Regions from separate parts of the Bacillus sp. XF8 genome, predicted to be linked through region 1. Evidence: riboswitches for the same ligand, from Rfam matches in the RefSeq annotation. Region 1 holds a riboswitch; each other region holds the start of a gene.
What was found. Region 1 has a riboswitch for thiamine pyrophosphate ahead of thiT (energy-coupled thiamine transporter ThiT). Riboswitches for the same ligand answer to the same signal wherever they lie in the genome.
Positions count from the first base shown of each region.

Region 1 (2,206 bases):
GACTGTTACTCCTAATATTTCTGATAATCTTTCTACGTTGATAACGATTCCACGCTGCTTCGCAACATCAATCATATTTAAACCGATAGAAACTGGTTTACCAAATTCTAATAACTGCAACGTTAAATGCATATTGCGCTCAAATTGAGAAGAATCCACAATATTTAACATATGCTGAAATTCTTCTGTTAATAGAAACTTTGTAACGACACCTTCATCACGAGAAACAGGATTTAAATCATATACACCTGGCAAATCAATTAGCGTTCCTTGCTTATCTTTTAACTTACCAACTTTCTTCTCTACCGTTACTCCGCTCCAGTTCCCTACATATTCATAGGAACCAGTTAGCGCATTAAACAATGATGTTTTCCCTGTATTTGGATTCCCTAGCAATGCAACCTTATTCACGCTAATTCCACCTTTATCATTTTCGCGTCACAATGACGAATACTAATTAACTGTCCACGGCACTCTAATGTACATGGGCCATTGAACATTGCTTTTTGTTTTATACGAAGCTCGCATCCTTCTGATAGGCCAAATGCAGATAGACGTCTTTTCAATAATTGATCCAGTGCCTGTAAATTTTTCACTCGTACTTTTTGACCTATACTTATCTCAACTAAACTCATAATCTCCCTCCTCAAAAGAGAATGATAATTATTTTCAGAAAAAATTATATCATATTCTTTTTATCTGGTACTATAGCTCTTTCCTACCTATTTATTAACTTTTTGAGACAATTGTATGTAAATACACACATCCATTTGTCATTCTCATCCATTTCGCTTACAATGAACTTAACAAATAAAGAATCTCGTTATCACAGGGGGAGCCTCGTTGCTGAGAGGGAACACTTCGTTCCGACCCTTAGAACCTGTTAGTTAATGCTAACGTAGGAATTGTGCGAACGTCGAAATACATATACCTCATTATTTTCTACTTACGTATTTCATATCTCCCTTTGGTAATCATTCTTTTTTGTGCAACTTGGATTTAGGGGGAATGACAACATGCGTAACACCAATTTACAAGCGATGATTGAATCTGCAATCCTTGCAGCCTTTGCCTTAATCATCGACATTTTACCACTATCGATTAAACTTCCAACAGGCGGTTCTATCTCATTTGCTATGATTCCTATTTTTATTATCGCTTACCGCTGGGGATTTAAAACGGCTTTCTTAGGAGGGCTAATTTGGGGACTACTACAAATTGTAGTCGGCGATGCATATATTTTAACGCCTGTGCAAGCGTTTATCGAGTACTTCATTGCATTTGCTTTTGTCGGCTTTGCAGGTTTATTCTATCGTCCCATTCAAAAGGCACTTGCAACATCTAGTCTTGGCAGTCGCAAAGATAAGCTTTCATCCAAAGGCAATCAAGGAAAAAAAGTTTTTGTTTATATTATCCTTGCTACATTTGTTGGTAGCTTTGCACGTTATTTCTGCCACTTTATCGCGGGTATTATTTTCTGGGGACAATATGCGCCGAAAGGTCAATCTGCAGTCCTATATTCATTAATCGTGAACGGTAGTACAATGCTTGCTTCTTTCGCATTATGTACAGTGTTACTACTTCTTTTATTTACAACTTCACCACGCTTATTCAAAAGCGTTGGTGCATATAATATGAATTCAAAAAATAAGAGCGCCTAAATGGCGCTCTTATTTTGTATAAATTAGGATTTAATCTTTATCAAAATGTCTATAAGAACGTAATCCATCTAGAAAGAACTGAAAATTTTCCGTCAAGACAGTAATGATAGGATCTTGATAATTCTCTACATTGACATGAATAACTCTCGGTTCTCCATTCTTTCCACACCTACTATAATCTAACATAACCGCATCGTGGCCAGCTGTTGAAGATTCACTAATCAAAATCCCAATGGATGGATATTCAAACTCTTCCATCTTTATATGGCATTTGAGAAGAAGGTTCTTGAGAATTCGCAGTTGTTTCAGTCAAACTCCCTTTTGATTCTATCTTCTCAAAATGCTCTATCTCTTCTATTGTTAAATCTTGCGCGGAACTTTCCCCTTATACCATTCAAAGGAATAATAAGCCCCCATAAGAATGCCAATTATCTTCAAGAAAGCAAAATTCCCTATACACACCTCTCTATTTACGGGATAAAAAAAACATTGTAGATTCCCTCTACAATGCTTTTTTTAGTGTCTCAGTATCTACATGTTACTTT
Region 1 is NZ_JAGDQK010000040.1:54,586-56,791, reverse strand. It holds gene feoB (ferrous iron transport protein B) at 1-411, opposite strand, end outside; gene J4P91_RS22730 (FeoA family protein) at 408-635, opposite strand; TPP riboswitch at 822-923, shown strand; gene thiT (energy-coupled thiamine transporter ThiT) at 1,017-1,661, shown strand; gene J4P91_RS22720 (hypothetical protein) at 1,692-1,919, opposite strand; partial or broken gene J4P91_RS29065 (class D sortase) at 1,915-2,078, opposite strand; gene J4P91_RS22715 (hypothetical protein) at 2,193-2,206, opposite strand, start outside.

Region 2 (2,206 bases), on a different contig from region 1:
CATGAATAAAGACCAATGGGATGCACTTCCGGAAGTTATGCAATTTCTATATAAAAATCCACCTATAGCAAAAGTAAATCAAACATTAAAAGATGGACAAAGTTTACCCTTTTTCGGAGGCATTAAAGTAATTCATACACCAGGGCATACTCCGGGACATATTAGTTTATATAGTGAAAAATATAAAGCATTAATTGCAGGTGACGCAATGGTATGCGTTGATGGAAACTTAAAAGGGCCCGTCCCGCAAACGACACCATATATGGAAATAGCTAAAGAATCGCTTAGAAGATTTTTAGAGTTTGATATTGAGACTGTAATTTGTTACCACGGTGGTGTTTGTAATTTAAATGTTAAAGAGCGGCTTGAACAATTAGTGGGAATAGATGAAAAATATTTTATAAAGTTTGAACGTTCAAATAATATTTGACAGTTCTATGAATTGTGTTATGATAAGTATCAAATTAAATAGTTAATATCGATCCACTAGGAGTGCCTTTAGATAGGCTGAGATCAAAGTATACCTTTGAGACCCTTAGGACCTGATCTGGCTGATACCAGCGTAGGGAAGTGGAAGTGATGGGACATTATATTTATAAAATATCGATGATTTCCAAAGCACTTTCTTTACGTATGTGGAGAAAGTGCTTTTTATTTTATCCCGCTATTTGTGGGCAGTAAGACCCCCACCTCAAAGTTCAGCGAAAGCAAAGAAGTTAGGTGGGGGATTAACTGCCCGTAAAAGCCCGATTCGTGAGGGCTAATAATCAGTAGTGGGATGAAGAAAACCCCCACTGATTAAAGTTTCACTTTATGCATCCATTTATATGCACTGCATGCTGCTGAAAGTCAAGTTTTGGTAAAAGGGCAAGTCGTCTAGGTACTGATAAACAATTGGTGGAGAAATCTGTTTTAGCTTTCTATTTTATAAAAAATACAGATTGTAACTATTATTTGTAATTTATATATTTATTGGGGGTCTTATAATGTCATTTTCACAGTTATTACGCAAAGAAGTTAATTCAATTTGGGAAACAAGCTTTAACCATCCGTTTGTCACAAAACTAGGAGATGGAACGCTAGATTTAGCTAGTTTCCGCTATTATGTACTGCAAGATTCATATTATTTAAGTCATTTCGCAAGAATCCAAACGTTAGGGGCGGCGAAAGCTACTGAATTAGAAACGACAGCTCGCATGGCGCATCATGCACAAAATACATACCAAGCTGAATTATCGTTACATGAGAATTTTGCAAAAAAATTAGGAATTACTGAAGATGAAAAAGAATCATTCGTTCCTGCACCGACGGCTTATGCGTATACATCACATATGTATCGTGCTGCCTATGAAGGACATTTAGGGGATATTATTGCAGCGATTTTACCTTGCTATTGGCTTTATTATGAAATTGGTGAACGTTTGAAAGAATGTCAACCCGAAGAACCAATTTACCAAGAATGGATTTCCGCATACGGCTCTGACTGGTTCCGTACTTTAGTAGAAGAGCAAATTGCACGATTAGATGCAATTGCTGAAACAGTAACAGAAGCTGATCGTAAGCGTATGAAACAACATTTTGTAATTAGCAGCCAGTATGAATATTCATTTTGGGAGATGGCTTACACATTAGAAAAGTGGCCAGTGGAAGAAAAGGGAGAAGGTGTAAGTTTGTAAGGAAAAGATATTACTCACATTGCAAAAGTAACTGCGGATTACAAAAAATGGCTAACTTAGTTTAGTCATTTTTTAGTGTACAAAAATAATCTCTACGTTTTAGAAAAATTAAATTCAGTAATTTGTTGCGGACATATTATAAAAAAATTACACAATAAAAAGAGGGAGAGTATGATTTTTATTGAAGATTCTTAAGAGGGAGGAAATAGCTGTAAAGAAAATTATTGCTCTCTATTTATCTTACAATAATTGGAATATAGATTGATATACTTCAAATTTAGCAAATCATTCACTTTTTCTTGAAAGCTTTCCTAGGGATAAGAATTTAATTAAAGGAAATAATCAACAAACGTATTTTTAGAAAATGTAACTACCTAGATTGTACGATAGTTATAAAAATTTAATATTGGAGGAATCGAAAAATATGAGAACGAGAAAACGAATAGGGAATAAGTTATTACTTGTAAGTACAATTTTTGCGATAAGCATTCCGACTGTTACATATGCGGAAGAAACAACTACACATACGA
Region 2 is NZ_JAGDQK010000020.1:146,013-148,218, reverse strand. It holds gene J4P91_RS13985 (MBL fold metallo-hydrolase) at 1-430, shown strand, start outside; TPP riboswitch at 479-586, shown strand; gene tenA (thiaminase II) at 987-1,676, shown strand; gene J4P91_RS13975 (alpha/beta hydrolase) at 2,101-2,206, shown strand, end outside.
Region 2: it holds a riboswitch for thiamine pyrophosphate, as region 1 does, so the genes downstream of both, tenA (thiaminase II) here and thiT (energy-coupled thiamine transporter ThiT) in region 1, are expected to answer to the same signal.

Region 3 (2,206 bases), on a different contig from region 1:
TTTTAAAAATGGAATTCCGATTAAATCACCTGTTACATAACTATGAAAGGCTTCTACTAAGAACGTCGCACAAGCAGCGCCAGATAGACCACCCATAGCTTTCATTCCATTAGGAGCTTTAAAGCAAAATAATGACATACACGAAAGTACAGCGAGTAACAGTAAAGTACCTTTTAACATTTCCATACTAATTCAGTTCCCTTCATTCATTTACTTTTTAAATATAATTATCGGGAGAGTGTAAACGTTTTCTCTGGAGGCGATAAAACATAATTATTTGATCGGTTATCTCTCGACGCCATCATTATAACCTGTATATTTATGAGATTAATATTTTTGTGTTTTCAGAAAAGACATATAAACAGAACTTTGAATGACTAATAAATCGAATTGGTTAAAAGGAAAATGTGTCCATTATTTGAAGGTGTATCAATAGTTAATGGGGAAAATATACTACAGATTTCTTTTGATTAACAAGTTGATTATATTGAAAAATTGTTAGTAGGGTACATATTTTTTTAGTAGTTTTTGTTTATTATTCTATAAAGAAAAACTGTTATAGTAGTAAAAAAAATTGAATGCAAATAGATAATCGGAGAAAACGTAAGATTAATAATGAATTATAATTATAACAAATGAATTTATATTCATTTGTTAGAAAAAAAGAACTTTTTTTGTGTGTTTCTTAACAAGAAGCTTTATTAAAAAAGTATTGGAAGGGGCGATTTAGTTATCTTGCTTCATTTATCCTGCATTAACGGGCAGTAAGACCCCAACTGATTAAAGTTTCACTTTATGTTCTAACAAAGTTATTTTAAAATGTAATCTAATAGAACAGAAGCAATGTCTTCTGTGTTATAAGTTTGTTTGAAAAAATAAATCATGCTACAATGAAAACGAATTAAGGACCGGGGAGCCAATTGGCTGAGAGGATGTAAAAAGCATCGACCCTCAACCTGATCTGGATAATGCCAGCGTAGGGAGTTACTTAAAGTGATGTAGCATATGTTATTCTATAATAACTTGCATACAAGGCTTTCCTACGTGATGGTAGGAAAGCCTTTTCTTTTTACAAACATATTTTGCAAGGGGGATTTTAATATGTCACAACAAGTTACAATTTCATTTTCAGTAGTACCGCAAGCAAAAACGAATGATGTATATGCTGTTGTTGATAAAGCAATTGAAGTCGTACAACAATCGGGTGTTCGCTATGAAGTAGGTGCGATGGAAACAACGCTAGAAGGAGAATTAGACGTGCTTCTTGATGTCATTAAGCGTGCACAACAAGCTTGTGTCGATGCTGGAGCAGAAGAGGTTATTACTTCTATTAAAATCCATTATCGTCCAAGTACTGGTGTAACGATTGATGAGAAAGTTTGGAAGTACCGTGATGAATATGAAAAACCAGAAACGATCTAACATAACAATTACAACGATTTGGCTAATCCTTCTCATTGCTATATGGGAAGGAGTGGTTACATTATTTCAAATTGAGTCGTGGATTTTACCAAAGCCTTCTGCGATTGTCCAAGAGCTAGTTGGAATGAAAGATTTATTGTTACCAAATACAATGCAAACACTGCAAGAAGTTGTAATTGGTTTGTTTTTTGCGATTTTACTTGGAACAAGTATTGCAATTATTATGGATGTTATTCCGCTATTTCGCATTTTAATTAATCCGTTACTCGTTATTTCGCAAACAATTCCGATTGTGGTGCTAGCACCTCTATTTATTATTTGGTTTGGATATGGAATGTTGCCAAAGGTAATGGTCGTTATTCTTGTCTGCTTCTTTCCAATTGCTCTTAGTATTTTAGAAGGTTTTCAAACCGTAGATAAAAACATGCTCAAGTTATTAAAAACAATGCGTGCGACAAAATGGCAAACCTATCAAAAGGTGAAATTTCCAGCTGTACTTCCATACTTTTTCTCAGGGTTAAAAATTGCCGTTACATATAGCGTGATGGGAGCGATTATTGGGGAATGGCTTGGTGCGAGTGAAGGATTAGGTGTCATGCTTACGCGCGCAACAAAATCCTTTTTAACAGCTCGTGTATTTGGTATCGCAGCAATTATCGTAATGGTGACATTGCTCTTGTATTTTATCGCAGAATTTATGGCAAGACTAACAGCACCATGGATATACAGAAAGGACGATAAAAAATGAAAAAAGGACTAAAAGTGATGCTAGCGGCTTTACTCG
Region 3 is NZ_JAGDQK010000025.1:19,178-21,383, reverse strand. It holds gene J4P91_RS16405 (PTS sugar transporter subunit IIC) at 1-186, opposite strand, end outside; TPP riboswitch at 900-1,000, shown strand; gene J4P91_RS16400 (MTH1187 family thiamine-binding protein) at 1,102-1,422, shown strand; gene J4P91_RS16395 (ABC transporter permease) at 1,394-2,170, shown strand; gene J4P91_RS16390 (ABC transporter substrate-binding protein) at 2,167-2,206, shown strand, end outside.
Region 3: it holds a riboswitch for thiamine pyrophosphate, as region 1 does, so the genes downstream of both, J4P91_RS16400 (MTH1187 family thiamine-binding protein) here and thiT (energy-coupled thiamine transporter ThiT) in region 1, are expected to answer to the same signal.

Region 4 (2,206 bases), on a different contig from region 1:
ATGTAAAGATCCAATCACGGAGGTATTTGTTCCGGCCCCACTGCGGACTTTTAATACAGGTGCACCAACATAAAAGGAAGATTGATTTTGTGTTGTAATTCCTTTTACTAATGGCTGTGATGTATGGGATACAAATTCTTTTTTTACATACCCTACTTGCCCATTATGTGAGATTTTATACCAATCCCCTTTTGTTTCTTGTACAGAGATGAATTTGCCGTTTGGTAATCTATCAGTAATAGAGGATTTGATATTTGGCTCAGAGCGAACGTTTAAAATATTGGTATTTACGATATAATTATTTTTAAGTTTAGTAGATGTAGTAAACGCAATATCTGTTTTTTTTAAGGAGTTAGTTTTATTTATTGTATTTATTCTGTTATTCGAATATAATATTTTTGTATTTGATTTTATATATTGAGTGTTTTGAGTAGGCAATTGCTGAGCTGCTACAGTGCGCGTATCTACTTGATTTATGGATGGAAGTAGAGAGGCGACTGCGACAGTAGTTGCCGTTAAAGCTGTAGCTTTCTGTTTCATCTAATATTAGCCCCCATAGATGTATTAATATATTTTTTATTATAGTATAAAGATATAATACTTTGTGCATTGTTCACATAACTGTAATATGAAATGAGAAAAAATAACAATTTTTTAATGGAATCGAAATATATTACAAGAATAACAGATAAATAATCATTAGAATATGAATAAAAGATAATCGATATTTTCTGAATAGATAGTGAAAAATCACTTTTGTACTTATTAGTAGGAGAACAAGTAGCCATGCCTATATGAATGTTTATTTTTCATATTTTATATAGTAGAACTTAGATGTGAATAATTCTCATTTTATAATCTGTAAGCCAACTGGTTATTAGTCCTTGCCAATTAGGATAAATGAGATAGTAATAAGTTAAAACAGTTGCTGATGACCCACGACAGTGTTATACTGACTATGGTAATTTCATATTATGCTAGGAGAGCTGGTGTTGCCAGCTGAGAGTAAGACCGAGAGTCTTTGATCCTTTTTACTACCTGATCTAGATTATGCTAGCGTAGGGAAGCAATTCGGACATGAACAGTCAGTCCCTGTTTCTTTGCGTAAAGAAACAGGGCTTTTTTATTGGACAAATTCATAGTAACAACCACTAGGGGTGCTTTGCATGCTGAGAGAGGAATAATCCTTAACCCTTATGGACCTGATCTAGGTAATACTAGCGAAGGGAAGTGGAACAACGAATAAATGTGTTTTTATTTGCTGTAGCCACTTCTTATATATAGGAGTGGCTTTTTTATTTAGATAAACAGATATGAAGGAAGGGGAAATATAAATGAAATTTTGTGAGAGATTATTCGAGACTGTGCAGCCTGTTTGGGAAAAAAGTCATAATCACCCGTTTGTAACGGGGATGGGGGACGGTACGTTAGAAAAAGATAAATTCCAATATTACATCATACAAGATTATCTATATTTACTAGATTATGCAAAATTATATGCAATTGGAGTTGTGAAAGCGACTAATCCGCAAGTTATGGCAAAATTTGCAGAACAAATAGATGGTATTTTAAATGGAGAAATGACAATCCATAAACAGTATGCAAAACGCCTTGGTATTTCTGTAAAGGAGATGGAAGAGGCAAAACCATCTGCTAAAAATTTAGCATATACAAACTATATGATGTCAGTATCTCAAAATGGTACGCTTGCAGAGTTAATTGCGGCTCTTCTTCCTTGTATGTGGAGCTACTGGGAAATTGGAAAACGTTTAAATGATATTCCGGGAGCAAGGAATCATGAGTTCTTTGGGGAGTGGATTCAAGGATATAGCTCAGAAGAATATGGAGACCTTTGCATTTGGTTAATGGATTTATTAAATGAACTAGCTATTGGGAAATCTGAACAAGAGTTAGCCAAATTAGAAGAGATTTTCTTATATTCCAGCCGATTTGAGTATTTATTCTGGGATATGGCGTATCGTAAGGAGATGTGGGGTTTTGAGGAGCAAGAGCATACTACAATTTCATAATGTTTCTTTTCATTATGATGAAAAGCCAATCATAAACGGCCTAGATGCTTTCGTGCAAGAAAAGGAGTTTGTTAGCATCATTGGACCGAGTGGCTGTGGCAAAAGTACATTGTTTCGTTTAATTACAGGATTAGAAGAACCGACGGCTGGAACTATCCAACTGACAGAAACAACGA
Region 4 is NZ_JAGDQK010000038.1:3,238-5,443, forward strand. It holds gene J4P91_RS21625 (SH3 domain-containing protein) at 1-540, opposite strand, end outside; TPP riboswitch at 970-1,082, shown strand; TPP riboswitch at 1,144-1,246, shown strand; gene tenA (thiaminase II) at 1,335-2,030, shown strand; gene J4P91_RS21635 (ABC transporter ATP-binding protein) at 1,999-2,206, shown strand, end outside.
Region 4: it holds a riboswitch for thiamine pyrophosphate, as region 1 does, so the genes downstream of both, tenA (thiaminase II) here and thiT (energy-coupled thiamine transporter ThiT) in region 1, are expected to answer to the same signal.